Regions from separate parts of the Streptomyces sp. NPDC002809 genome, predicted to be linked through region 4. Evidence: riboswitches for the same ligand, from Rfam matches in the RefSeq annotation. Region 4 holds a riboswitch; each other region holds the start of a gene.
What was found. A riboswitch is a leader RNA that binds a small molecule or an ion and turns the genes downstream of it on or off. The one in region 4 is predicted to bind cyclic di-AMP.

Region 1 (7,038 bases), on a different contig from region 4:
GGCTGAGGACGATCTGTCCTCCTGGCGGACGGCGGGATCAGGGTCGGACAGGCCTCAGGCGGAAGCCTCGGTGAGGGCCGCCAGCTCCTGGTCCGTCAGCTGCAGTCCGGCGACGGCCACCAGCGCGGGAAGCTGCTCGACCGTACGGGCCGAGGCGATCGGTGCGGCGACGGTCGGCTGCGCGGCCAGCCACGCCAACGCCACGGTCGCGATCTCGGCGTCGCGCTCCTGTGCCACCTTGTCGAGCGCGGCGAGCACCTTCTGTCCGCGCTCCGACTCCAGGTGCGTGGCGGCGCTACCGGCGCGGGCGCTCTCCACGGCCGTGCCCGGGCGGTACTTGCCGGTGAGGAACCCGGAGGCGAGGGCGAAGTACGGGACGGCCGCGAGCCCGGCACCGGCGGCGGTGTCCTGGAGCTCGCCCTCGTAGGTGTCCCGGGAGACGAGGTTGTAGTGGGGCTGCAGCGCCACGTACCGGGCGAGCCCCTCGCGCTCCGAGAACTCCAGCGAGGCGCGCAGCCGCTGGGGGCTGATGTTGGAGGCGGCGATCTCGCGGACCTTGCCGTCCTTCACCAGCTGGTCGAGGGCGGTGATGATCTCCTCGACCGGGACCGTCTCGTCGTCGAAGTGCGTGTAGTAGAGGTCGATGTGGTCGGTGCCGAGCCGGCTCAGCGACTCCTCGGCGGCGGCCTTGATGGTGGTGGCGGAGAGCCCCTTGTACGCGGGGTGGGCGCCGACCTTGGTGGCCACGACGATGTCGGAACGGTTGCCGCGTGCGGCGAGCCACTTGCCGATGAGGGTCTCCGACTCGCCGCCCTCGTTGCCGGGGACCCAGGCCGAGTAGGAGTCGGCGGTGTCGATGAAGTTGCCGCCGGCCGCCGCGTACGCGTCGAGAACGGCGAAGGACTGCGCCTCGTCGGCGGTCCAGCCGAAGACGTTGCCCCCGAGGGCGAGCGGGAAGACCTGGAGACCGGAGGAGCCGAGCTTGCGGAGAGAAGTCATAGAGGGGACAACCCGTTCCACGGACTCCGCTATTCCATGACCGGTACAGCTTTACCGCTGACGACCGTACGTCCGTGGAGACGGACCGGCAGCCCTGACGTCGGGGGTGAGCGTCAGGGCTGCCGGGGTTTCACGCGCCGGGAACCGGCGTGCGGGAAGGCCTCAGACCGTCAGGCCCCGGGCGCGCAGCCAGGTCATCGGGTCGATGCCGGTGCCGTCCGGGGTGTGGACCTCGAGGTGGAGGTGCGGGCCGGTCACGTTGCCGGTGGCGCCGACGCGTCCGATGGTGTCGCCGGTCGTCACCTTCTGGCCGATGCTGACATCCATCGAGGACTGGTGGCAGAACCACAGCTCCGTGCCGTCCTCCAGCTCCAAGACCGTGCGGTAGCCGTAGGAACCGGAGTAGCCGGCCGACGTGACCGTGCCCGTGTGGATCGCCTTGATCGGCGTACCGGTGGGCGCCGCGAAGTCGAGGCCCGTGTGATAGCCGGAGGACCACATCGATCCGGCCTCGCCGAAGGTCGAGGTGATCGTGTACGAGGAGGTGGGGATGGCGTAGCTGGCCGCGAGCTTGGCGAGCCGCAGGGCCTCCGCCTTCTTCGCCGCCTCTTCCGCCGCCTTCTTCTTCTCCGCGGCGACCTTGGCCTCGGCGGCGTCCTGCTGCTTCTTCGCCTCCGCTGCGGCCTTCTCGGCTGCGGCCTTCTCGGCGGCGGCCTTGATCTCGGCGTCGGCGGCGTCCTGCTGCTGCTCCGCCTGCTGGAGGATGCGGGCGCGGAGGGCCTCACCCGCGTCGGTGGTGCCCTGCTCGGCCTCGGCGGTGGTGATGCCGGCGGTCGTCAGCGGGGCGGAAGCGACCTCGGCGACGGCCTTCTCCGCCGCGGTCTCGGATTCGGACTCGCCCGAGAACAGTGCGCCGACGCCCGGGAGGGACTTGGCGTCGGGGAGATTGTCCGAGATGGAATCGGGAAGAGAGATGGAGACCGGCGGCTTGCTCTGGGCGGTGGCCATGCCACCCGCGCCGACGGCCGCGATGACGCCGACGCCGAGGACGGTGGAGCTGCGGGCCAGACCGTTGCGCTGCTTGGCGACGCGGTGCTTGCCGCGCACGGGACGGACGGAGTCCTCGGTGGGATTCCATTCCTCCCAGGTCCTGTCGGGCCCGGAGTCGTCGGCGCGGAAGTCGTTTCCGAAGCCGCTGCCCCGATCGGTCCCGTAATCGGTCGCGTAGGGGGCCTCGTGCTCCGCACCGACAAAGGTACCGGGCCGGATCGCGAAGTCATCGCCGTACTCGGACACGAACCGGGATGGAGCTTCGGGGGCAGGCTTGTTGGACGCCACGGGGGCGCACTCCTTTCCTTCCTTCTCGCCTACCGGGTTAGCTGACGGGTTCGGAGCAGGAAGGTCTCCTACGGGTTCCTCCGTCTCATCACAAGACAGAGATGCCCGATTCACCCCATGTAGGTGGTTCCCCGGTTCCCTTGCGGGATTCGGCGCTCGCGCACGGTGCCGCCACTGACGACGGCTGGGACAACCGCACTGCGTTATCGAACGTTAATAGACACCGGGGTCCGATTCCAAGCTGTTCCCACTGATCGTTCAGGCCTTTGGCCTGGACTTTACGGGACACAACCGGGTGGAAACGGACGAGTTGATCACCTCTCAGCCACTACCCGCTTTCTGACGTTGCGTCAAATGTTATGCGGAGGGGTGCCCTTCGGTTACGGACGGTGGCATCGCGGCCGGCCACTCCCACCGCACGGTCCCGGACCCGGACTCACCCGCCGCCATCCCTCAGGCCGACGATCTTCACGGTCCTGCGCCGGTCGGGCTGACCCTCGGCCGGCCGACCGACCGCGAGCAGCGCCATGTCGTCCGTCGACTCACCGCCCGTGTGCAGCCGCACGTCATCGGTCAGCGCGGACAGCAGCTCCTCGGGCCCCGGGAAGATCCGGCCCCGCAGCCGCTCGGCGGGGTCGTAGAAGACCCCTTCGGCGTTACGGGCCTCGGAGAGGCCGTCCGTATAGAGAAGGAGCGTCGCCCCGGCGGGCAGGGCCCACTCGTCGGCCCGGTCCGGCCACACCCCCAGCGCCATCCCCAGCGGCAGCGCCGGCACCGAAGGCCCGAGCACCTCCAGCGCCCCGTCCGTGTGCAGCAGCAGCGGCTCGGGGTGGCCGCGGTTGACGATCCGCACCACGGACGCACCCGGCGGGATCTCCGCCAGCACGGCGGTGACGAACCCCTCCACCGCGTCGAGGCCGCCACGCGTGCTCGACTCGCGCGCCAGCGCACGCTCCAGCCGCTGCGCCACACCCTCCAGCGACTCCTCCTGCTCGGCCGCCTCCCGGAACGCCCCGATGATGACCGCCACCGCCTCCACCGCGTCCAGCCCCTTGCCGCGCACATCCCCGACCACCAGCCGCACCCCCTGCGGGGTGTCCGTGACGGAGAACAGGTCACCGCCGACGAACTCGTCCGCCTGCGCCGCCTCGTACCGTGCGGCGACATACAGTCCGCCGATCCGGTCGGACGGCGTCGGCAGCACCGCCCGCATGGCGGTCTCCGCGATGACACGGGCCGAAGCCAGCTGCTCGTTGCTGCGCCGCACGACACCGTTGATCACGACAGCGAGGGCGGAGACGGTGAGGACGGTGAGCAGTTCGATGGAGGGCACGACCTGGAACAGGTTGCCGTTGTAGATCCGCAGCGCGACGACCGCCAGCAGCGCGGCGGCGCCGGTACGGACGGTGCTGGCCAGTGAGAAGAACGGCGCCGCGATCAGCGGGGCCGCCGCGAACAGCGGGATGGCCGTGAAGGCGGGCGGGGTGAGGGCGTCGAACAGCATGCCCCCGCCGATCATCAGCGCAGGCAGCGCCCGGACGAACCGGCGGGTCCGCACCCCACCCGCACGCCTCTTCCGCCGCGTCTCCCGCTTCCCCACCTGCTGGTCTCCTGCCCGGTGCACCCCCACGGCCGCGGACGGTACCGCGCACCACCCCAGGCTTCCCGGAGCAGGGTCGCGAAGCGACTCCTCGTCGGCCAATGGGGGTACGTACGCGGAACGCGGCTCGGCGCCGAGCGACCCGGCGGGCCGACGGCGTACGAACGAATCAGGCCCGGCACGCTGTATGCATGCCGGGCCTGATTCTTCAGTAGCGGGGACAGGATTTGAACCTGCGACCTCTGGGTTATGAGCCCAGCGAGCTACCGAGCTGCTCCACCCCGCGTCGGTAAACACAACTCTACGGCATGTTCGGGACGCTCATGACCACTCGGCGCCCACACCCCACAGACGGCACCCCGGCCGGCCCGACGGCCGCACAGCAGCCCGACGGCACCCACGCGCACCGGCCCATGACCACTCTCTGCCCGCAGCGACGCCCACGCCGATGCCACACCCACGCCCGAGCGGCATCCAGCCCCGCTCCAACCACCGCCCGAGAGTGGCAAATAGAGGTCGGCAAACCTGAACAAACCACCCCCGCAGCGCCTTTGACGGCCGGGCAGCAGGCCACTCCCGCCGGACGATCTTCGCCATGTCGTCAAAGTGTTGAAAACGAGAAGGTGTTGCAAGGAACACGTGTTCTGCCGCAAGGTGACTGCTGCATCCCCCGGACCGGTGGGCTGCCCGTGCGAGCAGGCCCCGGAGCGCGCATGTCGCCGCGCCCGCCAGGCTGCTCCCGGCCTCTCATCGCAGCCTGTCTGGAGGGCCCCCGACGATGACCGCACCGCTCACCTCTGCCCCCTCTGCCCCCGCTCCGGCCACGCCGGCCACTCCGCCCTCACCCGTAGTCGGTGCCGCCATCGGCGGGGCCATCGGCGGTCTGGTGGGGGCCGTGATGAGCGCGGGCGTGAACTACGCGGTCATCGGCCTTCCGGACAGTGAATCGCTCAACGCGGTCAACCACGCGATATCGGGCCTGCTCAGCGGGTTCTTCGCCGGATTCGTCGGACTCCTGATACAGAGCCGAAAGGCCGCAGCGGCCGCACGCGCTGCGGAGACCCAGGCCGCATCCACGCTTCCGCGGCAGGCCGAGCCCGGGGACCGCTCCACCGACGCGACCCCGGCCGAGACCCCCGTCTCCGCCACTCCTGTACCGGAGAAGTAGCCGCCACACCGCGTCGCATCGCCCCGCCCGCCCACCTTTCCCTCTCTTGGCGGAGTGCGGAAAACTCCAACGGGCGCATGCATAAATGCGGTGATATGACTGATTTCAGTTCAGTCATTCGACGCTGCGCCTGGAGTGGACCGATGGACGACTACCCCCTGCTCAACCTGTTCTGGACCATGCTCTGGTTCTTCCTATGGATCATGTGGCTCTTCCTCCTGTTCCGGGTCATCATGGACATCTTCCGCAGTGACGACCTCGGCGGCTGGGCAAAGGCGGGCTGGCTGATCCTGGCCCTGGTGCTGCCGTATCTGGGCGTGCTGATCTACGTCATCGCGCGCGGCAAATCCATGGGGACACGCGACGTGAAGGAAGCGAAGGAACGTGACGCGGCCTTCAAGGCGTACGTGAGAGACGCGGCGGGCACGTCCGACGGGGGCGGTGCGCCGAAGAGCAGCCACGTCGAGGATCTGTCGAAACTCGCGGACCTCAGGGACAAGGGCGCCATCACGGACGAGGAGTACCAGCGGGCGAAGACGAAGCTCCTCGTCTGACCACCCTGGTGCACGCCGGTGCCGGCCTCTTCACGGCCGGCACCGGCGTCATGTCGTCGTGTCAGCCGAGCGCTCCGGGTCGATGCGCATCCGCAGGGCTCCCAGCAGGACGGTGGCGGGCACCGCCGCGACCTGGTCCGGGGCGTTCAGGTGGAGCCTGCGGGAGTAGTCGATGGTCCCGTCCGACTCCGCCGGGGGCGGACGGTCTGATGTGCCGGTGCGACACCCCCACCGCCCCGACCCGGCGCGCACCGCAGCAGTCCTCGGCCTGCCCGCTGACCGACGCTCCTCATGAACCACACCCCTGTCCGCTCCCCTTCGTGTGGCCCGGGTGGGGGCGCTTTCGTGCGTCCGGGGCAACTGCTGTCTTCGACCGCCTAGTAGGCGTGGACGCTTCGCTGTACTCGCAGGATCAAGCTCTGGGCGTCGACCCCGTACACCGCCGATTCCCTCAGCGTGTTCCAGGCCTTCAGGTATGTGGCCACGAGATCAGCATCGTCCAGCCAGAGTTCCGCGTGCCAGTCCTCGGCGATGACAAGCCGCTCATCCAGGACCCAGAACCCGTTGGCTGCAGGGATCCGCAGCGAAGCGCCCAGGGGAACGATGCCCAGCTCCACCGTGTCCATCCCCACCATGCCCGCAAGCCGGTCAAGCTGGGCGGTGAGGACCGAGGGCGAGCACACCAGCGCGTGAAGGGCCGCTTCCCACACCAGCGCGTGGAACCTGCGCCCTGGCGTGTACAGCCACTCCTGGCGCCGCATTCGAGCCCTGACAGCGTCTTCGGTGTCACGCATCGATCCGTGCAGCTCTGCGTACCGCACGAAGATCGCACGGGCGTAGTCCGCGGTCTGGAGCATGCCGGGGACAACCGACTCTTCCCATGCCCGGATAACGGTGGACCGGTCGACTTCGAGGTTCCAGCTGTCTTGTACGGGCCGGTGGCCGGCCGCTAGTTGTCGACGCCATGAGCGGATGTGGGACTCGAAGCCCTTGAGCCGGGCGTCCAGTTCTTCGAATACCTGGGGCCGGCCGACGCCTGCGGACCGCCGACTTCCTGCAGTCCAACGGCTTCGCCATCGACGACGAGCTGTGGGCCATCGACGGCGCGAACTGCTCGCCGTGCGACAGCAAGGTCCCCGACAGTCACTGACCGCCCCTAGGCTGCCCCTGCTCTTCTCCCTCGAGGAGGGCAGGGGCTTCACCTGTTCCCGCCCATGGAGGAGTGCCGTGCCCGCACGACATGACATCGCAGCCGAGACCGAGCTCTGGGACACCTACGCAGGCAGCGCCTTCAAGGACGACCTGCCGCCGGTGTTCAACTGGACGCAGTACGCCGGGCACGGCCCGGGGGCCGAGTTGCTCGGCGAGCCCCGGTCCGT
Region 2 (7,038 bases), on a different contig from region 4:
AACGGGTCGGCTGAGCCGGGCGGTGCGGAGCCGGGTGTTCCGTATGGCAAGGTGTCCCGGTCATATGCGCTGAGCCGGGCAGAACCGTCGCGCCGTGGAGCTCCGGCGAGGCGCCGGCCGCGGCGTGACTCCGCACGGCCGGCTCGCGCACCGTACTCCTTGATCCACTCAGAGGTGTGTTGTGAACGCGAGAAGACGCCGGGCCCTGCTGAAAGCCGTCACGGTCATGCTGGAGCCCGGTGAACAGATCGAGGCGACGTCGCTGGTGAATCTCAGCGAGGTCTCCGTCAAGAAGAACGTGGCGATGGGCATCGCCGCGGCGGTCCTGAGCGGCGGGACGATGATCGCTGCGGCAGCCCCCCAGCCGATGTATCTCGCGGGCAGCCGCGAACGCCTCTTCCTCTTCCAGGCCAACCCGACCTTCGCGAAGCCGGACCGGCACCTGGCCACGTTCGAGATCAAGAACGTGAAGCGGACCGAGATCAAGCGCGGATTCGTGAAGCACTCGTTCATCCTGATCGACGAGTCCGCGGGGAGCGCCCTGCGCATCTTCTTCCCAAGGTTCGGCGTCAAGGACATGGAGGCCATGGCAGGACTCGTTCCTCCGGCGACGGCGACGGTGTAACGGCTAGAAGGTACGGGGGCGGGCCTCGCCCCACGAGAGACCCGCCGAAACCAGGCCGAACGCGCCGCCCGAGCCGCGCCGCCGGCACCCCACATCCCCAACTCCTCCCGAATCGTTGGTCGAATCAGTGGCCCGGACCAGTTCCACTGCCTAACATCGATCACCGCAAGGCTTTGTGCACCGCCGCACAATCTCCTCGGGAGGCTCCTTTGCACCGCCGCCGTCGCACCGCGCTCACCGTCTCCGCCGCACTGCTCGCCGCAGCGCCGCTCCTCGCCGCCTGCGGCAGTCAGGCCCACCCGGGCGCCGCGGCCGTCGTGGGCGGGGACCGGATCACGGTGGCCACCGTGCAGGGCCAGGTGGCGGACGTGCGCCAGGCGCAGGACAGCTCGAAGCAGGCCGCCCAGATCACCAACCAGTCCGGCCAGCTCGTCCGCGCCAAGCTGCACGGGCTGATCCTCGACCGGGTCCTGGACAAGGCATCGGCGGACGCGGGAGTGACCGTCAGCCGCGCCGAGATCCAGCAGATGCGGCAGTCGGCCGTCGCCCAGTACAAGGGGGAGGCCGGGCTGCGCGCCGCGGTGCTCCAGGAGCGGTGGATCGCCCCGGACCAGATCGACGCCTTCCTGCGAGAGCAGATCCAGCTGACCAAGCTCGGCCAGGCGCTCGGCGCCGACCCGACGACCCCGGCCGGCACGAAGGTCCTGGGCGACGCGCTGACGAAGGCGTCCAAGGCGCTGAAGGTCGACGTCAACCCGCGCTTCGGCACCTGGAACAACCAGCAGATCCAGCTCGCCGAGTTCAAGGCGCCCTGGATCACCCAGGTCACCAAGCCGGCCCAGTCGGCCGCGGAGGCCGGGGCCTGAGGACTGTCCGACGGCCGGGGTAGATTCGGCGGTGTGAACGCTGAAGACCCCGGCCGCATCGTCCTGCTCACCGCCAGCCACCGCGTCGCGCCCGGACTGCTGTCCTGGCCCGCCTGGCAGACACTGCACGCCGCCGACCGGGTGCACTGCGGGGAGCAGGACCAGCCGCAGCTGCCGTATCTGCGCGAGGCGGGCATCACCGTCACGCCCGGTGTGCCCGACGCGCAGGAGCTCGTGGGCGCGTGCGCGGGCGGCCGGACGGTCGTCGTCCTCACCGGCGGCGAGGGCAACCAGCCGCTGACCGACGGACTGGCCCGGCTGGCCGGCTCGGGACGGGTGCAGATGCCGAACCTGGAGCTGCTCCCCGGTTCGTACGATCTTCCCGGCGCCCGGCTCCTCGACCTCGTCCAGGTCATGGACCGGATCCGGATCGAATGCCCCTGGACCTCGCAGAAGACCCACAAGGGCCTCGCCAAGTACGCCATCGAGGAGGCGTACGAACTCGTCGAGGCGATCGAGGACGGCAACCGCGAGGAACTGCGTGAGGAGCTCGGCGACGTACTGCTCCAGGTCGTCTTCCACGCGCGCATCGCGGAAGAGGACGAGGACGAGTCGTTCTCCGTCGACGACGTCGCGGCCACGCTCGTCGAGAAGCTGATCCACCGCCATCCGCACGTCTTCGGCGACGAGACCGCCGAGACGCCGGAGGACGTCCACGCGCACTGGCTGCGGACGAAGGCGATCGAGAAGCAGCGCGAGTCCGTCACCGACGGGGTGCCGCTCGGCCAGCCCGGCCTGGCCCTCGCCGCGAAGCTGGCAAGCCGGGTCCGTACCGCCGGACTCGACGTGGCACTCCCCGAGGGCGACAGCAAGGGCGGCGACGAGGGCGACGGCATCGGCTACCGGCTCCTCGCCCTTGCCGTGCGCGCCCAGGAGGACGGCATCGACCCGGAGGCCGCCCTGCGGGCAGCGGGCCGCGCCTACCGGGACGCCATCAGGGCGGCGGAGGGCGTCGGGTAGCGACGGAGGGCCTCAGCCGGGGCCGGCCGGACGGCAGCGGATAACGTCGTGGGGTGAACGACAGCTCCGACCGCATCCCCACCGGCTGCCCCGCCCACACGGCCCCCGCCGCGCCCGAACTCTTCACGTGGGAGTTCGCCACCGATCCGTACCCCGCCTACGCCTGGCTGCGCGAGCACAGTCCCGTGCACCGCACCACGCTGCCCAGCGGGGTCGAGGCCTGGCTGGTGACGCGGTACGCGGACGCCAGGGAGGCCCTCGCCGACAGCCGGCTGTCCAAGAACCCGGCACACCACGCCGGGTCCGCGCACACCAAGGGGAAGACGGGGATCCCGGGCGAGCGCAAGGCGGAGTTGATGACACATCTGCTGAACATCGACCCGCCCGACCACACCCGGCTGCGCCGCCTCGTGTCCAAGGCGTTCACTCCGCGTCGCATCGCGGAGTTCGCCCCGCGTGTGCAGGAGCTGACCGACCGGCTCATCGACGGTTTCGTCGAGAAGGGGGAGGCGGACCTCATCCACGAGTTCGCCTTCCCGCTCCCCATCTACGCGATCTGCGACCTGCTGGGCGTTCCGAGCGAGGACCAGGACGACTTCCGGGACTGGGCGGGCATGATGATCCGCCACGGCGGCGGCCCGCGCGGCGGGGTGGCCCGTTCCGTGAAGAAGATGCGTGGCTATCTCCTGGAACTGATCCACCGCAAGCGCGAGAACCCGGGGGACGACCTGATCTCGGGGCTGATCCGGGCGAGCGACCACGGCGAGCACCTGACGGAGAACGAGGCCGCCGCGATGGCCTTTATCCTCCTCTTCGCCGGTTTTGAGACCACAGTCAACTTGATCGGCAACAGCATCCACACCCTGTTGGGTCACCCGGAGCAGCGGGCGCAGCTCCAGCGTTCCCTGGCCGCGGGGGAGACGGAGCTGTTGGCCACGGGTGTCGAGGAACTGCTGCGGTACGACGGTCCGGTGGAGCTGGCGACCTGGCGGTACGCCATCGAGCCGCTGACGATCGGCGGGCAGAGGGTGGCCGAGGGTGACCCGGTGCTCGTCGTGCTGGCGGCCGCCGACCGGGACCCGGAACGCTTCCGCAGGCCGGACACGTTGGACCTCTCGCGGCGTGACAATCAGCACCTCGGCTACGGTCACGGAATCCACTACTGCCTGGGAGCACCGCTTGCCCGGCTGGAGGGGCAGGCCGCCCTCGCCACGCTCCTGAAACGCCTTCCGGACCTGCGACTTGCGGGAGAACCTGCCGATTTGCGGTGGCGTGGCGGGCTCATCATGCGCGGACTGCGCACGCTGCCCGTGGAGTTCACCCCGGGGCCGGTGTCCGATGAAGGTGACACTCTGTCAACTCTGTGACTTTCACGTGATCTCTGCTGCATCGACTTGTGACACACGTTCGAGTCCCGCTAGGTTCACCGTTCGACTCACCAGTCACTCGTCAGTCACACGGAAGGCATCCCCATGGGCTCCGCGAACGGCAGACACCGTCGCCCTCGGCAGGCACCCGCGATCATCGTCGCCGCAGGCGTGACCGGTTCGGCCATCGCCATCCCGCTGCTCGGCGCGGCAGGCGCGCACGCAGCCGACGCCTCGACCTGGGACCGGGTGGCCGAGTGCGAGAGCGGCGGCATGTGGAGCGCCGACCTCGGCAACGGCTACTACGGCGGCCTGCAGTTCTCGCAGGAGGTCTGGAAGTCGTACGGCGGTGACTCGTACGCGGAGCGCGCGGACCTCGCCAGCCGCTCGCAGCAGATCGCCGTGGCGGAGAAGGTCCTGGAGGACCAGGGCCCGAAGGCGTGGCCCAGCTGTGCGGTCATCTCGGGCCTCGTCGTGGACAGCGGCCTGCCGGGTGTGGACCCGGGCAGCGCCCCGGCCGACGACACCGCCGGCAGTACGGACCCGTCCGAGGCGGGCGACCCCTCCGGGGACGCCGCCGCGTCGGACGACGCGTCCTCGGACGCGACGACGCCCGCGGACGGGGCCACGGACGACACGGAGGGCGGGAACGGGAAGCCGGACGCGTCCGCCTCGCCGTCGGCCGCACCCTCCGCCACGCCCTCCACGTCGCCCTCCGGGGACGCCTCCGGCGCCGAGGAGGACCCCTCCGGGGGGCAGGAGAAGGGTGGCAAGCACCGGGGCGCTCCGGCCCCCGAGGGGACCCGGAGCGGCGGCGGCGACCGGGATGCGGGGCGGCACGCCTCGCGAGGTGACGGTGGCGCACGCGACACCGGCGCCCCGGCATCTGACGGCACGTACACCGTCCGCGCCGGCGACAACCTCTGGTCGATTGCTGATGCACAGAAGCTGCCGGGAGGCTGGACCGGGCTGTACGAGGCCAACAAGGCCGAGGTGGGCTCCGACCCGGACCTCATCCTGCCTGGCCAGAGCCTTGATCTCGGCATGAAGGCCGAGTGAGAGCGGTCTGATGATCAGCTGAAAACACCCCAAAAGTTGGGGTAGTTAAGAGGCCTATGTCCCACTTTTGACCAAGTGAGACATGGGTCTCTTCGCGTGAACTGGCGCGTCTTGTTCGGGAGGTCCCGCCGCAGCCGTTCCCACCTGCGCAAACAGTGCTTCTTCGGATGCAAGTAAGGGCTGTTTATCCGGTATGTCCATCTTTGGATATGAGGGGTGGGTGTGTTTACGGTCGGAACCGCTCGCACCGCGGGCCCCGTCGACCGTCACGCCGAATCCTGCCGTCGGTCGAAGGGAACAGACGCGTAAAGCGCCGTAGGCAGGAGCGGGGGACCCAGGTAAGCGCCGGGCCCGGTCGTCGCAAGACGCACCAGGACCGGCTTGGGGTGAAGTCGTGCGCTAGGACGTGCGACCGGGCAACTCACTTGGCCCGAACCCGACAGCTCACCTCGTAGGCGTCGGTGAGGAGAAGTCTCGATGCTGCTCAACAGCAAGGGCAACAAGCACCGTCGCCCGTCCAAGGCCGTCCGTATCGCCACGCTCGCCGGTGTCACCGGTGCCGCCATCGCCGTGCCCCTGATGGGTGCCACCGGCGCCTCCGCCGCCTCCGTGTCCACGTGGGACGCCGTCGCCCAGTGCGAGTCCGGTGGCAACTGGTCCATCAACACCGGCAACGGCTACTACGGCGGCCTGCAGTTCTCGCAGTCCAGCTGGGCCGCCGCCGGCGGCACCCAGTACGCGGCCCGCGCCGACCTGGCCACCAAGGCCCAGCAGATCGCTGTCGCCGAGAAGCTCCTCGACCTGCAGGGCCCGGGCGCCTGGTCCTGTGCCGGTGCCGGCAACCTGAGCAACGACGGTGTCGACCCGGGCGTCGACACCGGCTCCTCCGCCGCCAAGACGGAGACCGCCCCGAAGCAGGAGTCGGCGCCGGTCCAGCAGGCCGAGCCGAAGAAGGCCGAGCGCGCCGAGGCCCCCGCCACCAACCGCTCGGAGCGTTCGGCCGCCCCCAAGGCCGAGTCGAAGACCGTCACCACCCCGACCGGCAAGAAGGTCGAGAAGGGTGACGGCGAGTACAAGGTCGTCACCGGCGACTCCCTGAGCAAGATCGCCGCCGACCACAAGGTCAAGGGCGGCTGGGAGCAGCTCTTCAAGCTGAACAAGGACATCGTCACGGACGCCGACCTGATCTACCCGGGTCAGCAGCTCCACCTGACGAAGTAGTCGCGATCTCTCCTCGCCGAATCACTCCGGCCGCCCCGGTCCGGTGCGCATCTTCCCCCCGTGCGTGCCGGGCCGGGGTCGGCCGGTTTCGGCGTGATCGTTCAACTGTTGTAGTTACTCGTCAGTAAAATTCTGGCCCTTTGTCCGGCTGTGCCCGCCCTTGAGTCCTTTTTCGTCCCAGGGGACGGGCGGTCGGCCGGTTGATGCGGCCCGGCCGGTTAGGCTCTTGTCGCAAGGCCAAAGCGACCCTGCACCACCAGCGTCATATCCCAGAAGGAGATGCCTCGTGCCGTCCATCGACGTCGTCGTAGCCAGGGAAATCCTCGACTCCCGCGGAAACCCCACGGTCGAGGTCGAGGTCGGCCTCGACGACGGCAGCACGGGCCGTGCTGCCGTTCCGTCCGGCGCCTCCACCGGTGCGTTCGAGGCCATCGAGCTTCGTGACGGAGACCCCAACCGCTACCACGGCAAGGGTGTCGAGAAGGCCGTCCTCGCCGTGATCGAGCAGATCGGCCCGGAGCTCGTCGGTTACGACGCGACCGAGCAGCGGCTGATCGACCAGGCGATGTTCGACCTGGACGCCACGGAGAACAAGGGCTCGCTCGGCGCCAACGCCATCCTCGGCGTCTCGCTCGCCGTGGCCCACGCCGCCTCCGAGGCCTCGGACCTGCCGCTGTTCCGCTACCTCGGTGGCCCGAACGCGCACCTGCTGCCCGTCCCGATGATGAACATCCTCAACGGTGGGTCGCACGCCGACTCCAACGTGGACATCCAGGAGTTCATGATCGCCCCGATCGGCGCGGAGTCCTTCTCCGAGGCCCTGCGCTGGGGCGCCGAGGTCTACCACACGCTGAAGAAGGTCCTGAAGACCAAGGGCCTG
Region 3 (7,038 bases), on a different contig from region 4:
GGCGCGGCGCTGATCCGGACACGGACACGGGGCACAACGTTCACGTCCGGGGCGCGGAAACGGGCACGGACACCGGGCACAACGTCTCGGGCGACGGGCACAAGGAGAGCGGGGCATGAAGGACGACGGGCCCAAGGGCTTCGATCTGGCGCGGCTCCTCGCGGAGCGCGGGGCCGAACGCTACGAGCTGCACACGAAGTACCTCAACCACCAGCTTCCGCGCATGCTGCACACCATCGGCTTCGACAAGGTCTACGAACGGGCCGAGGGCGCGCACTTCTGGGACGAGGAGGGCAACGACTACCTGGACATGCTCGCCGGGTTCGGGGTGATGGGGCTCGGCAGGCACCACCCTGTCGTACGCAAGGCGCTGCACGACGTCCTGGACGCCTCGCTGGCCGATCTCACCCGGTTCGACTGCCAGCCGCTGCCGGGCCTGCTGGCCGAGAAGCTGCTCACCCACAGCCCGCACCTGGACCGGGTGTTCTTCGGCAACAGCGGCACGGAGGCCGTGGAGACGGCCCTCAAATTCGCCCGGTACGCCACGGGGAAGCCGAGGATCCTGTACTGCACGCACGCCTTCCACGGGCTGACCACCGGCTCGCTCTCGGTCAACGGCGAGGCCGGCTTCCGGGACGGCTTCGCCCCGCTGCTGCCCGACACCGCCATCGAGCTCGGTGACCTCGACGCCCTGCGCCGTGAGCTCAAGCGCGGCGATGTGGCCGGACTCGTCGTCGAGCCGATCCAGGGCAAGGGCGTGCACGCCTCGCCGCCCGGGTTCCTGCGTGAGGCGCAGGAACTGCTGCACAAGCACAAGGCCCTGCTCATCGCGGACGAGGTGCAGACCGGTCTGGGCAGGACCGGGGACTTCTACGCGTACCAGCACGAGGAAGGCGTGGAACCCGACCTGGTCTGCGTCGCCAAGGCACTCTCCGGCGGCTATGTGCCCGTCGGCGCGACGCTCGGAAAGGACTGGATCTTCAAACGCGTCTACTCCTCGATGGACCGGGTCCTGGTCCACTCCGCGAGCTTCGGCTCCAACGCCCAGGCGATGGCGGCCGGGCTCGCGGTCCTCGCGGTGATGGAGGACGAGGAGACGGTGGCGCACGCGCGCCGCACCGGTGATCTGCTGCGCGAACGGCTGGCCGCGCTGGTCGGGCGGTACGAGCTGCTGCACGAGGTGCGGGGGCGCGGGCTGATGATCGGCATCGAGTTCGGCCGGCCGAGCTCGCTCAAGCTGCGCAGCCGCTGGACCATGCTGCAGGCGGCCCGCAAGGGGCTCTTCGCGCAGATGGTCGTCGTGCCGCTGCTCCAGAAGCACCGGATCCTGACCCAGGTCTCCGGAGACCATCTCGAAGTGATCAAGCTGATTCCGCCGCTGGTGATCGACGACGCGGACGTGGACCGCTTTGTGAGTGCCTTCACGGCCGTGATGGACGACGCGCACAGTGGCGGCGGGCTGATGTGGGACTTCGGGCGGACCCTGGTGAAGCAGGCCGTCGCCAACCGCTGATCAGCAGCGGATCCGTCGGCCGGGCCCGGGTGGCGGACCGGGGCTTCCGGCTTTTGCCTCGGAGGCAAGAAATTTGCCTCCGAGGAAAGTTCCTGGCCCAATGGAAGCATGAATCCTCCAGAAGGAGGGGTGGCCGACGAGCTGCCCGGGGTCGCGCCCCGCCTGCGCGACCTGCGCCGCAGCCGTGGTCTCACCCTGGAGACGGCCGCCCAGCGGGCCGGGCTCTCGCCCGCCCACCTGTCCCGGCTCGAAACGGGCCGGCGCCAGCCGTCGCTGCCCATGCTGCTCGGACTTGCCAGAATCTACGGTACGACGGTCTCCGAGCTGCTGGGCGAGATCCCCCCGGAACGTGACGCGATCGTCCGCGGCCGCAGGTTCGAGGGAGCCGAGGCCGACGGCTGGATGTACCAGCAGGCCGGCGGTCCCGGCCGGGCGATGCAGGCACTGCGTGTCCGGGTCCCGCACGGCGCCCAGGGCGACCTGGTGCGCGTCCATCCCGGCGAGGAGTGGCTGTACGTCCTGGCCGGGCATCTCAGGGTGACCCTCGGGGAAACGGTCCATGACCTCGCCCCCGGGGACAGCGCGCACTTCGACTCGCTCACCCCGCACCGGATCGCGGCCGTGGACCGCGAGGGTGCCGAGCTGCTGTTCGTCCACACCCTGCTGCAGAGCCCCGCCGCCGAGCTGTGTCTCGGCAGCGGGATCCACCGTCGCTGAGGCTTCGCCCCCGCCACCGGCACGCCGATGGCCAGAGAGGACTTGTCATGTCCGATTCCGAGAACTTCGACCCGCTCGGCCCGGGGCGGCCCAAGAACTACGACCCGCAGGAGAAGAAGTTGCCTCGCGGGCTCGTCATCAGGCTGTTCGCCTATCTGGTGGCCGGGCACGTCATCGCGGGCTTCCTCTACCTGCTGTTCGCCGTGGGGATGCACAACCAGTAGCCGTGGGGGTGCGCAACCGGTAGGAGCTGGGATGCGCAACCGGTTGCAGTGGGTGTGCGCCACCGGCAGTCGCGGGGGTGCGCGGCCGGTGGCTGCGGGCCGCCCGGCCGGTCAGGCCTCGTCGAGCAGGCGCTCGCGCAGCCGCTCGCGTGTCTGCGGGGTGATCTTCAGGCCGTCGGCGAGGTACCGGTCGGTGCTGCCCCAGGTCTCGTCGATGGTGGTGAAGGCCGCGGCGAGGTAGTCGGGGTGGGCGCCGAAGAGCGGATTGAGCAGCTCCATCACCTCGGCGGACATTCCGGTGGGAGAGGTGTCGCTGCGGCGGACCTTGTAGCGGCGGTGTGCGTCGTTGGACTTGAGGTAGTCGGACTCGATGGCATCGCGTTCGACGCCGACGGCGAGCAGGGACACCGCGATGGAGAGACCCGCACGGTCCTTGCCCGCGGCGCAGTGCATCAGCGCGGGCACGCTGTCCTCGGCGAGGGCGTGCAGTACCCGGCTGTGCTCGGCCGTGCGGTCCAGGATGATCCGGCGGTACGACGCGATCATGCGATGGGACCCCTTGCCGTCGGCCAGGATCGACCGCAGCTCGTCGATGTCGCCGTCGCGCACCATCCGCCAGAACTCCGCGCCGTCGGCCGGGTCGGTGAGCGGGATGCTCACGTTGCGCACGCCCGGCAGCTCGATGTCCAGGCCGTCCAGCTTGTGGTCGGCGCCGTTGCGGAAGTCGAAGACGGTGTGCAGGCCGAGACCGGAGAGGAACGTGGCGTCCTCGGCCGTGGCGTGTGCCAGGTGACCGCTGCGGTAGAGCCGCCCGTACCGCACCCGGCGGCCGTCAGAGGTGGGCAGCCCGCCCACGTCACGGAAGTTGCGGACACCCGCCAGCTCGGGCTCCGTCGACGGGGTCTGCGGCAGCTGCTGCGTCACGGTCACTCCTGGAGGCTCTGCCGCGGGCGCGTGTCGCCCGCGGGTCCACTCTCGTGACGATACGACATTGATTCCTCGGGCAATCATCTTGGTCGCGCCCCTGTTCCGGGGTCGCGCGACGGTCCACGTGCCCGGCTGCGAGGGTCCGGGGCGCAAGGCTCTCCTGGTCGCGGCACGGCCGATGAGTGAGGCATGTCCGTATTGGGGCTTTTGGTAGAACATGCCCTGTTTGTGCGGGAGATGGCCACCCTCTCGTGAGCGGGATCATATCCGTGACGGTGTGTGGCTGCGGCGCCGTGGGGTATTCCGGACGCCGCGCGGAAATTCAAGATCCTTAATCCACGGAGTGTGACCGGAATTCCGTGTCGTATTTCCGGAGCGGAATCCGAAGTGGAACCCGTGGCTTGTTTCTGTCGTCCCGGCTCGCTTACGTTCACTGTCAATCCGGACGGACCGCCTAATCCTGCCGCCGCCCGGAATTCGCACCCACTCACCGCGTGGCAGGAGCGGGGGAACCAGGTAAGCCGCCGACCGGGAAACCGGCCGGCTCGGGGTGAAGTCGCGCCCGCCGCGACCGGACATCTCCAGTCCGAACCCGACAGCTCACCTCGTAGGCGCCGGAGAGGAAAACCTTCATGCCCATATCGGGTAAGCACCGCCGTCCCAAGTCCAGCACCATCGCCCGTGGCGTCGTCGCCGCGAGCGCCGGCGGAGCCGTCATCGCGCTTCCGCTGCTCGGCGCCACCGGTGCCAACGCCGCGGAGCAGACCGCTCCCGCCACCTCGAAGTCGGCCGCCGCGCACGCCACCCCGGCCAAGCCGGTCGCGAAGAAGCAGGCCGGCACCACGTCCTACTCCGTGGTCTCCGGCGACTACCTGTCGAAGATCGCCGCCCAGCACAAGCTCAAGGGCGGCTGGGAGAAGCTGTACCAGGACAACCGCAAGGTCGTCGGCGACGACCCGAGCCTGATCTTCCCGGGCATGAAGCTGACCCTCGGCGGCAAGTCCGCGAGCCAGGCCTCCACCACCTCCACGGGCTCCACCACGCCGTCGAAGGCCGCGCCCAAGGCTCCGGTCAAGACCGAGACGAAGGCCGCCACGGCCTCCAACTCGTCCTCTTCCTCCTCCGGCGCCTCGTCGTCCGAGGAGTCCTCGGCCCCGGCCGCCCAGAGCAACGACTCCGGCTACGTCCACCCGGTTCCGGGCAACCACACCACCGCCTACCGCGCCTCCGGTGCCAACTGGTCCAGCGGCAGCCACACCGGCATCGACTTCCCCGTGTCCACCGGCACGAGCGTGAAGGCGATCACCTCCGGCACCGTCGTCACCGCCGGCTGGGGCGGCGCGTACGGCAACGAGGTCGTCATCAAGCACGCCGACGGCCACTACTCGCAGTACGGCCACATGTCCTCGCTCTCCGTCTCGGCGGGCCAGACCGTGACCGCGGGCCAGCAGGTCGGCCTGTCCGGCTCCACCGGCAACGCCACCGGCCCGCACCTCCACTTCGAGGTCCGCACGGGCCCGGCGTACGGCTCGGACATCGACCCGATCGCGTACCTGGCGTCGCACGGGATCAACGTCTGATCCAGCAACACCGGTCCGGTGAACCGGACCTGAGCAATGCATAGAGGGACGGTGCGCGGCGGCGCACCGTCCCTCTGCTTATTCCCTCTTTACTAAAAACTGACCGGGTGGTCTATCTCACCACCCGTCAACCCCGTATTACGGTCGCGTAGGTCACATTCGGCGGTGCAGGATATGCCCTTGTGGCAGACGATTCGAACAACATCCAGCAGGGCGTCATCAACCGACAGGGCGCCATCGGGTCGTACGCGGCGATTGGCGACAGCTTCACCGAGGGAGTCGGTGACCCCGGCCCGGACGGAACCTTCGTCGGCTGGGCGGACCGGTTCGCGGTACTCCTCGCGGACCAGCTCCCGGACCCCGAAGCGGCGGCGGGCATCGCGGCCCCCGCGCACGGGAACTTCAGATACGCCAATCTCGCCGTACGAGGACGCCTCCTCGACCAGATAGTCGAGGAGCAGGTGCCGCGCGCAAGGGAACTCGCCCCCGATCTGGTGAGCTTCTGCGCCGGCGGCAACGACATCATCCGGCCGGGCACCGACCCCGACGACGTGGCCGAGCGCTTCGAGCGCGCGGTCGCCGAGCTGACCCGGTCGGTCGGCACCGTCATGGTCACCACCGGCTTCGACACACGTGACGTTCCCGTGCTGCGCCATCTGCGCGGCAAGATCGCCACCTACACCGCCCATGTGCGGTCCATCGCCGACCGCTACGACTGCCCGGTGCTCGACCTCTGGTCCCTGCGTTCGGTGCAGGACCGCCGGGCCTGGGACAACGACCGGCTGCACCTGTCGCCCGAGGGGCACACCAGGGTCGCGCTGCGCGCCGCCCAGGTCCTCGGCCTCGACGTGCCCGCCGACCCGGACCAGGAGTGGCCGCCGCAGGCACAGCGCGGAACGCTCGAAGTGCGGCGCGACGACATCCACTGGGCACGCGAGTACCTGGTGCCGTGGATCGGACGCCGGCTGCGCGGCGAGTCCTCGGGAGACCACGTGGAGGCCAAGCGGCCCGACCTGCTGCCGCTCTGAGAGTCCGCTGTCCTCAGTCGCCCCGGGCTCCCGGAGTACCGGCCGCGGCGGCCGAGGGCGGCGGCAGCGCCGGTATGCGCTCCAGCACTCCGCCGGCGAAGACGTCGTACAGCGGCAGCGTCTCCAGGTGCACATAGCCGATGTGGCAGTCGCAGAGGGCGAGCGGGCAGGCCCGGGGTCCCAGCGCCGTGCGGTAGCTGCCGTCGTAGAGATTGCCGAGCTCGGCGCGGACGAAGTGGCAGCGGCGCACCGTACCCTCACCGTCCACCGAGATCACCGACTCACCGGTCCGGCAGGGCAGACCTGCCGAACGGTGCGGATGGCGGCTGTACGGGAACAGCGGATCGATCGCCGTCCACCGGTCCGCCTCCTGGTCCGTGTAGGTCTGCCCCTCGGCGGCGTTGACCCAGAGGTAGACCTCGTCGGGAAGGGCCGCCCGCAGCCGCCGCGCCTCGTCGAGATGACCGTCGAGCCCGACGACACCCACGCTGTGGCGGATCCCCAGGGACGTCAGCTCCCCGCACCGGCCGAGAAACCGTTCGTACGGTGTCTGGCCCGGGTGGTAGGTGCACCAGAGCGCGATCTTCTCGCGGCCCGCGGTGCCCGCCGCCGCCAGCCACTGCGTACGGCCGCTGAGATTCGTCTGGATCGCGACCCGGCGGACGTGCGGCAACCGGGCCATCTCGACCACCGCCCGGCGGTACCAGGAGCGCACCAGCCCCTCCCCCCAGGGAGTGAAGAGCACCGAGATCCGGTCACCGGTCTGCGCCGCCGCCCACGCGGTGAAGCGTTCCAGCGCGGCCCGGTCGGCCCGCAGCTGCTCCCGGCTGTCGCGCCGCTTGGCGAACGGGCAGTACGGGCAGTCGTAGTCGCATGACGCGAGAGGGCCGCGGTAGAGAATCGTCAGGTCCATGCGGGGCTCACTTCAGCTCGTACGCGGCCATCGCGGCCCGCACGGCAGGGGAGAAGAGGTCGGGGCCCAGCGCGTCCGAATGGGCGAGCCCCTCGGGCGACAGGCGCAGCAGGCCGGCGGCGGCCCCGTCCCGGTC
Region 4 (7,038 bases):
AGCGAGTTCCTGGAGGTTCTCGATCCGGGTCTCGTCCTGCGGGTCGGTGGACGCCTGGAGTTCGGCGAGATAGCCGGTCCGCTCCATGACGGCCTCCAGCACGACGGCCGGTCCGGCGCCGGACTCCACGATCGTGCGGAGCTCCTCCATCAGCGTGTTGAACCGCTTCACCGCGTTCGACGAGCGGGCCGCCATGCCGTACGCCTCGTCGACACGGCGCAGCGCCTGCGGGAAGGAGATCTTCTCGCGCATCGACAGGGCGTCGATCATCGCTTCGGCCCGGTCGCCGATGCCGCGCTTGGGCACGTTCAGGATGCGCCGCAGCGGGACGGTGTCCTCGGGGTTGGAGAGGACCCGGAGGTAGGCCAGGACGTCCCTGACCTCCTTGCGCTCGTAGAAGCGCACTCCGCCGACGACCTTGTAGGGCAGGCCGACGCGGATGAAGATCTCTTCGAAGACGCGGGACTGGGCGTTCGTACGGTAGAAGACGGCGACGTCGCCCGCCTTCGCGTCCCCGGCGTCCGTGAGCCGGTCGATCTCGTCCGCGACGAACTGCGCCTCGTCGTGCTCGGTGTCCGCGACGTATCCGGTGATCCGGGCACCGGTGCCGGCGTTGGTCCAGAGGTTCTTCGGACGACGGCTCTCGTTGCGCTCGATGACGGCGTTGGCCGCGGACAGGATCGTCTGCGTGGAGCGGTAGTTCTGCTCCAGCATGATCGTCGTCGCGTCCGGGTAGTCCTCCTCGAACTGAAGGATGTTGCGGATGGTCGCGCCGCGGAAGGCGTAGATCGACTGGTCCGCGTCACCCACGACGCACAGCTCTCCCGGGGCGTCGGCCTCGCCCGCCGGACCCACGAGCTCGCGCACGAGGGTGTACTGCGCGTGGTTGGTGTCCTGGTACTCGTCGACCATGACGTGCCGGAAGCGGCGGCGGTAGTGCTCGGCGACGTCGGGGAACGCCTGGAGCAGGTGCACCGTCGTCATGATGATGTCGTCGAAGTCCAGGGCGTTGGCCTCGCGCAGCCGGGACTGGTACAGCGCGTAGGCCTGGGCGAGGGTCTTCTCGAAGCCGTCCGCGGCCTGGCCGGCGAAGGTCTCCTCGTCGATCAGCTCGTTCTTCAGGTTGGAGACCTTCGCCGTGAACGACTTCGGCGGGAAGCGCTTCGGGTCGAGGTCGAGATCGCGGCAGACCAGGGCCATGAGGCGCTTGGAGTCGGCGGCGTCGTAGATCGAGAACGACGAGGTGAAGCCGAGCCGCTTCGACTCGCGGCGCAGGATCCGTACGCACGCGCTGTGGAAGGTCATGACCCACATGGCGTTGGCCCGCGGCCCGACGAGCTGCTCGACGCGCTCCTTCATCTCGCCCGCGGCCTTGTTGGTGAAGGTGATCGCCAGGATCTGGCCCGGGTGCACCCCGCGCTCGGCCAGCAGGTGGGCGATGCGGTGGGTCAGCACACGGGTCTTGCCCGAACCGGCACCGGCGACGATGAGCAGCGGGGACCCGGCGTGCACGACGGCTGCGCGCTGCTCGGTGTTCAGCCCGTCGAGCAGCGCGGCGGCGTCGACGACCGGGCGGTGGGCACCGTCGCGGTAGTACGCGTCGCGGGGCGGCGGGGGCCCGTCGAATACGCCTGCGAAGAGGTCCTCCGGCACCGCTTCGGGTGCGGAGTCCTCGGGGGGCGGCGGGGGCCCTTCCTCCGTGTGCTGGAGGCCGGCCAGGAAACTGTCGTCAAAGAGGCTGCTCATCGCCTCCCGAGTCTAGGCGTGCGCACTGACACTCCGGGCCCGAGTGACCAACCACGCACTCGCGACCGGACACACAGAGCAAGCGGCGGACCGCACGGAGTGGGGGAATTCCGGCCCCACCTGCTCCGCAGCGCCCCGATCCGTCGAGGTCACGAAAATGTATCGGGCATATCGAACATCAACCTTCACAACGACACCATGAGTTGGCTAGCGTGCTCGTTCGGGCGGCCCGTACCCCCAGAGGCGATCCACGCCGAGCGGGCGTCCACGCCGAATCCGGGCTCCGCGTCAGGAGTCGGGAACCGGGGACCCACACGCATCACCGGGGTGAATCGGTCCGAATCCCCCACCAGGACCGTAGGGCAGCCTTCCGTTCCGCCCGAACCCGACAGCTAACCCGGTAGGCGGTCCACGGAAGGAGATGCCGGCCTTGGCGTCGCATCGCAAACCGCGCACCCTGGTGCGCAACACCGGCCCCGCCGTCGGGCTCACGACGGCCGCGCTGGCGTCGGTGACTCTGCTGTCCACGCAGAGCGCACTGGCCGCCCCGGCCCCCAAGCCCAGCATCGAGGACGTGCAGAAGAAGGTCGACGACCTCTACCGCCAGGCGGGCACCGCGACCCAGCAGTACAACCAGGCGAAGGAAGCGACGACCAAGCAGCGCTCCAAGGTGGACACCCTGCTGGACGATGTCGCCCGGCGCACCGAGAAGCTGAACGAGGCCCGCAGGACACTCGGCACCTATGCCGCCGCCCAGTACCGCGGCGGCGCCCTCGCTCCGACCGCCACCTTCTTCCTGGCCGACGACCCGCAGTCGTTCTTCGACCAGACCCACCTCATGGACCGGATGACCGAGCGCCAGACGCGCGCCGTGTCGGACTTCCGTACGCAGCAGGCGAAGGCGTCCAAGCAGCGGGCCGAGGCCGTGGTGAGCCTGGAGACGCTCACCGAGTCGCAGGCGACGCTGCGCACCAGCAAGCAGAACGTCCAGACGAAGCTGTCCGAGGCCCGCAGCCTGCTGTCGAAGCTGACCGCCGAGGAGAAGGCGCGCCTGGCGGAGCTGGAGCGCAAGAAGGAGGCGGAGGCCGAGCGCAAGGCGGCGGAACTGGCGAAGAAGCAGGCCGCCGCGAAGGCCGAGGCCGCCCGCAAGGCCGCGGAGGCCGCCAAGGAGGCCGGCACCGGGAGCGGGAACGGTACGGACACGGGGAGCGGCACCGGCTCGGGTTCGGGTTCGGGTTCGGGGACCGAAGCCTCGACCAAGGCCGAGAAGGTCATGGCGTTCGCCAGGGCGCAGCTCGGCAAGCCGTACGTCTGGGGAGCCACCGGCCCGGCCTCGTACGACTGCTCGGGGCTCACCCAGGCGGCCTGGAAGGCGGCCGGCGTCGACATTCCGCGGACCACCTGGGACCAGGTGAACGTCGGCACCCGGATCGCCACGGCGGATCTGCAGCCCGGGGACCTGGTCTTCTTCTACGACGACATCAGCCACGTCGGCATCTACAAGGGCGACGGCATGATGATCCACGCGCCGAAGCCGGGGGCGAACGTGCGCGAGGAGTCGATCTTCTACATGCCGATCTACGGGAGCGTGCGACCGGGCTGACCTCTCCTCGCCCTCGTCGCGAAAACGCCGCTGCCCGGACCCCATGGGTCCGGGCAGCGGCGTGAGCGAGGGCTCAGGTCCAGAGCGTGGCGATGAAGATGTTGACGATCGTGAGTCCACCGACCGCGGCGAAGAGGCCCTTGTCGACCTTCTCCTCGTCGCGCTTGACGTAGACGAGCCCGAGGATCACGACCAGGATCAGCAGCTTGATGCCGATCTTGACGTTGTTCACGGGGTGGTCGTCGGCCTGGTCGAGCCCGACCAGCGCGATTCCGGTGACCAGCATGGTCAGCGCGCCGTGCAGCATGGCCGGGACGAACCGTGCCGTGCCCGCGCCCATCGCCTTCATCTGGGTGAGGAACCCGCCCAGCAGGGAGGCGATGCCGATGATGTGCAGGGCGACGAAGACATCGATGAGTACACGCATGGTTCCGCAGCCTAGCCCCGGCCATATCAGCACTCCGCAGCCCGGTCGGCCTAAGTGACCACTTGACCGCGAGATGCACCAATTGCCTGACTCTGGTGCAATTTTTCCGATCATCCGGCGACAATGCAACGCCAAATTAAGACAATAGGCGTCATTACAACTCTTTCCCGTGTCCCGGGTTTAGCGTCCCTGTGCAGGTGGCCGGTACACCGCCGATCCGCACCCGGACGGCGTTCCCGGTCACCCCGCCGAGGTTCCGGCGGCGGGCCGCTCCCCCTGTTGGCGGCCCGCCGCCGGGCCGGGCGGGCCCGTCGGTAGACCCCGGCGGGCCGTCGAAAGGAAGGACGCCCGCCCTCGTGGCAGCGCACCGGAAGCCCAAGCAGCGCCCGTACACCGGCTCTGCTGCCCGCACCGCAGCGACGCTCGCCCTCGCCGGGGCCGCGACCGCCGCCGCGTTGCCGGGATCCGCGCACGCCGATCCGGCGCCGACCCCCGCGCAGGTGAAGGCCGAGGTGGACCGGCTGTACCGGGAGGCGGAGGTCGCCACGGAGCAGTACAACGGCGCGAAGGTGAAGGCGGCCGCCACCGCCAAGTCCGTGGACGCCCTGCGCGACGAGGCCGCCCGCAGGACCGACCGGCTCAACGCCGCGCGCGACGCGCTGGGTTCGTACGCCGCCGCGCAGTACCGCTCCGGGGGCATCGACCCCGCCGTGCAGTTGGCGCTCTCCTCGGACCCCGACCAGTACCTCCGGCGCGCCTCGTACGTGGACCGGGCCGGCGAGCGGCGCGCCACCGAGGTCCGTGCCGTGCAGCGCCAGGTCGCGGACGTGGCCCAGGTCCGCGCCGAGGCCGCCGGCCGGCTGACCGAGCTCGCCGCCCGCCAGGCCGCCCTGCGGAAGCACAAGGCGACGGTCCGCACCAAACTCGCCGAGGCCCGGCAGCTGCTGGCCCGCCTCTCCCCCGCCGAGCGCGCCTCCTACGACGCCTCCGAGGGCGGCCGCGGCGACGCCCACGCCGACCGCAGCGCCCCGCGCGGCGCGGTCCGGGCACCCAACGCCCGCGCCGCGGAAGCTGTCGCCTTCGCGTACACCGCGCTCGGCAAGCCGTACGTGTGGGGCGCCACCGGCCCCTCCTCGTTCGACTGCTCCGGCCTCACCCAGGCCGCCTACCGCTCCGCCGGCCTCTCGCTCCCCCGGACCACGTACACCCAGATCAACGCGGGCAAGCGCGTCTCACGTTCCGAACTCGCTCCTGGGGACCTGGTGTTCTTCTACTCGGGCATCACCCACGTCGGCCTCTACATCGGCAACGGCCAGATGATCCACGCACCGCGCCCGGGAGCCCCGGTCCGCGTCGCACCGATCGACCAGATGCCCTTCGCGGGAGCGACCCGGGTGGCATGAGCCCGGCGCCGCCCCGGGTGCCGGTCGGGCTAAGCTCCCGGCTTCCGACCCGAACGGCCAGAAGGACAACCGCACATGCCCATGGACGCAGACGTCCAGAACCATGCCCGTACGCTCACGCTCCGCTCCCCGGACCATGTCCGGGTCGGCCCGTTCGTGATCCGCTACAACCCGAACTGGTCCCTCAAGTACGCCAATTACGCGATCCCCGACCAGGGAGCCGAGCCGGCGCCCGCCGAACTCGACGCCCTGGTCGCGGCGTTTCGCGGGCTGGACCGGATGCCGCGCCTGGAGTTCCTGCCCACCTGGGCGCCGGCCGTCGAACCCGCACTGCTGGCCGCCGGGTTCACCGTGGAGAACCGCGCCCCGCTCCTGGCCTGCGCGCCCGGCAATCTGCTGCCGCCGAAGCCGGTGGACGGCCTGGTGATGGCGGAGCCCGCCACCGACGCGGAGTTCGACGCCGCGGCCCTCGTCCAGCACCTGGGCTACGGCGGGACGGGCGAGCCCGAGGCCGGTACCGCCCAGTGGCTGCGCACCGCCGCGACGGACGGCGGGGTCGCCGCCCTCGCGACCGTCGGGGGCACACCGGCGGGCGCGGGCGGCTGCTCGGTCCCGGTCGACGGTCTCAGCGAGCTGGCGGGTCTCGCGGTCGGGGCGGACTTCCGCCGCCGCGGCATCGGGGCCGCGCTCTCCGTCCATCTGACGGAGACGGCGTTCGCGCGGGGCTGCCGGGTGGTGTGGCTGGAGCCGGGCGACTCCGAGGTGGAGCGGATCTACGCGGCCATCGGCTACCGCCGGATCGGCGAGAAGCTGAACATCTCGCTCGACCCCGAACGCCCGGCCGGCTGAGCTGCGGCTCGGCCGCCCGACGGGCCCGCCGGTCTCAGACCAGCCGGCGGGCCGTCGCCCAGCGGGTCAGCTCGTGCCGGTTGGAGAGCTGGAGCTTGCGCAGCACCGCCGAGACGTGCGACTCGACCGTCTTCACCGAGATGAACAGCTGCTTGGCGATCTCCTTGTACGCGTATCCGCGGGCGATCAGCCGCAGCACCTCGCGCTCGCGCTGGGTCAGCCGGTCGAGGTCCTCGTCGACCGGGGGCGCGTCCGTTGAGGCGAAGGCGTCGAGGACGAAGCCGGCCAGCCGGGGCGAGAACACCGCGTCGCCGTCCTGGACCCGGAAGACCGAGTCGACCAGGTCGGCGCCGGTGATGGTCTTGGTGACATAGCCGCGGGCGCCGCCGCGGATGACACCGATGACGTCCTCGGCTGCGTCCGAGACGGACAGCGCCAGGAAGCGCACCGGGTTCTCGACGGCGCCCATGAACGGGGCGCAGCGGCGCAGCACCTCGACGCCGCCGCCGCCCGGGAGATGGACGTCCAGGAGGACGACCTCGGGGCGGGTCGCCGTGATGACGGTGACCGCCTGGTCGACGTCGGCGGCCTCGCCGACGACCTCGACGCCGGTCTCCTCGGTGCGGCCGATCTCGGCCTGTACGCCGGTGCGGAACATCCGGTGGTCGTCGACGAGCACGACTCGTACCCGGCGCTCCGGGCCCTCGTGGCCCCCGGTCGCCTCAGTGGTCCCGTTCATCGCTCGTCCTCTCCATCTCCAGCTCGACTTCCGTGCCCCCGCCGGGCACCGAACGCAGCCGTGCGGTACCGCCGTTGCGCTGCATCCGGCCGATGATTGATTCTCGTACGCCCATTCTGTCCCCCGGTACGGAATCCAGGTCGAATCCCGGACCCCGGTCGCGCACCGAGACGAAGACCGTGCGGCCCTCGACCTCCGCGTAGACCTGCACGGCGCCGCCCTCGCCACCGTACTTGGCGGCGTTGACCATCGCCTCGCGTGCGGCCTGCAT

Region 1: linked by a shared signal. The riboswitch ahead of ABT025_RS00070 (M23 family metallopeptidase) and the one ahead of ABT025_RS28700 (C40 family peptidase) in region 4 are both predicted to bind cyclic di-AMP.
Region 2: linked by a shared signal. The riboswitch ahead of ABT025_RS29555 (transglycosylase family protein) and the one ahead of ABT025_RS28700 (C40 family peptidase) in region 4 are both predicted to bind cyclic di-AMP.
Region 3: linked by a shared signal. The riboswitch ahead of ABT025_RS15900 (M23 family metallopeptidase) and the one ahead of ABT025_RS28700 (C40 family peptidase) in region 4 are both predicted to bind cyclic di-AMP.

Annotation. Positions count from the first base shown of each region.
Region 1 is NZ_JBEOVJ010000001.1:22,924-29,961, forward strand. It holds gene ABT025_RS00060 (PrsW family intramembrane metalloprotease) at 1-6, shown strand, start outside; gene ABT025_RS00065 (aldo/keto reductase) at 55-999, opposite strand; gene ABT025_RS00070 (M23 family metallopeptidase) at 1,162-2,337, opposite strand; cyclic di-AMP (ydaO/yuaA leader) riboswitch at 2,349-2,502, opposite strand; gene ABT025_RS00075 (PP2C family protein-serine/threonine phosphatase) at 2,774-3,895, opposite strand; tRNA gene ABT025_RS00080 (tRNA-Met) at 4,150-4,223, opposite strand; gene ABT025_RS00085 (hypothetical protein) at 4,716-5,105, shown strand; gene ABT025_RS00090 (SHOCT domain-containing protein) at 5,249-5,659, shown strand; gene ABT025_RS00095 (hypothetical protein) at 5,708-5,911, opposite strand; gene ABT025_RS00100 (DUF5753 domain-containing protein) at 6,037-6,852, opposite strand; gene ABT025_RS00105 (class I SAM-dependent methyltransferase) at 6,887-7,038, shown strand, end outside.
Region 2 is NZ_JBEOVJ010000066.1:37,928-44,965, forward strand. It holds gene ABT025_RS29525 (GtrA family protein) at 1-14, shown strand, start outside; gene ABT025_RS29530 (hypothetical protein) at 182-625, shown strand; gene ABT025_RS29535 (SurA N-terminal domain-containing protein) at 835-1,491, shown strand; gene ABT025_RS29540 (nucleoside triphosphate pyrophosphohydrolase) at 1,525-2,511, shown strand; gene ABT025_RS29545 (cytochrome P450 family protein) at 2,565-3,878, shown strand; gene ABT025_RS29550 (transglycosylase family protein) at 3,984-4,937, shown strand; cyclic di-AMP (ydaO/yuaA leader) riboswitch at 5,239-5,410, shown strand; gene ABT025_RS29555 (transglycosylase family protein) at 5,415-6,158, shown strand; gene eno (phosphopyruvate hydratase) at 6,445-7,038, shown strand, end outside.
Region 3 is NZ_JBEOVJ010000022.1:29,387-36,424, forward strand. It holds gene dxs (1-deoxy-D-xylulose-5-phosphate synthase) at 1-119, shown strand, start outside; gene ABT025_RS15880 (aspartate aminotransferase family protein) at 116-1,513, shown strand; gene ABT025_RS15885 (helix-turn-helix domain-containing protein) at 1,622-2,230, shown strand; gene ABT025_RS15890 (DUF6126 family protein) at 2,278-2,454, shown strand; gene ABT025_RS15895 (tyrosine-protein phosphatase) at 2,566-3,378, opposite strand; cyclic di-AMP (ydaO/yuaA leader) riboswitch at 3,852-4,008, shown strand; gene ABT025_RS15900 (M23 family metallopeptidase) at 4,014-4,961, shown strand; gene ABT025_RS15905 (SGNH/GDSL hydrolase family protein) at 5,144-5,989, shown strand; gene ABT025_RS15910 (STM4011 family radical SAM protein) at 6,003-6,902, opposite strand; gene ABT025_RS15915 (STM4012 family radical SAM protein) at 6,910-7,038, opposite strand, start outside.
Region 4 is NZ_JBEOVJ010000062.1:17,984-25,021, forward strand. It holds gene pcrA (DNA helicase PcrA) at 1-1,746, opposite strand, end outside; cyclic di-AMP (ydaO/yuaA leader) riboswitch at 2,005-2,169, shown strand; gene ABT025_RS28700 (C40 family peptidase) at 2,168-3,349, shown strand; gene ABT025_RS28705 (hypothetical protein) at 3,423-3,776, opposite strand; gene ABT025_RS28710 (C40 family peptidase) at 4,133-5,179, shown strand; gene ABT025_RS28715 (GNAT family N-acetyltransferase) at 5,255-6,028, shown strand; gene ABT025_RS28720 (LuxR C-terminal-related transcriptional regulator) at 6,063-6,767, opposite strand; gene ABT025_RS28725 (PspC domain-containing protein) at 6,751-7,038, opposite strand, start outside.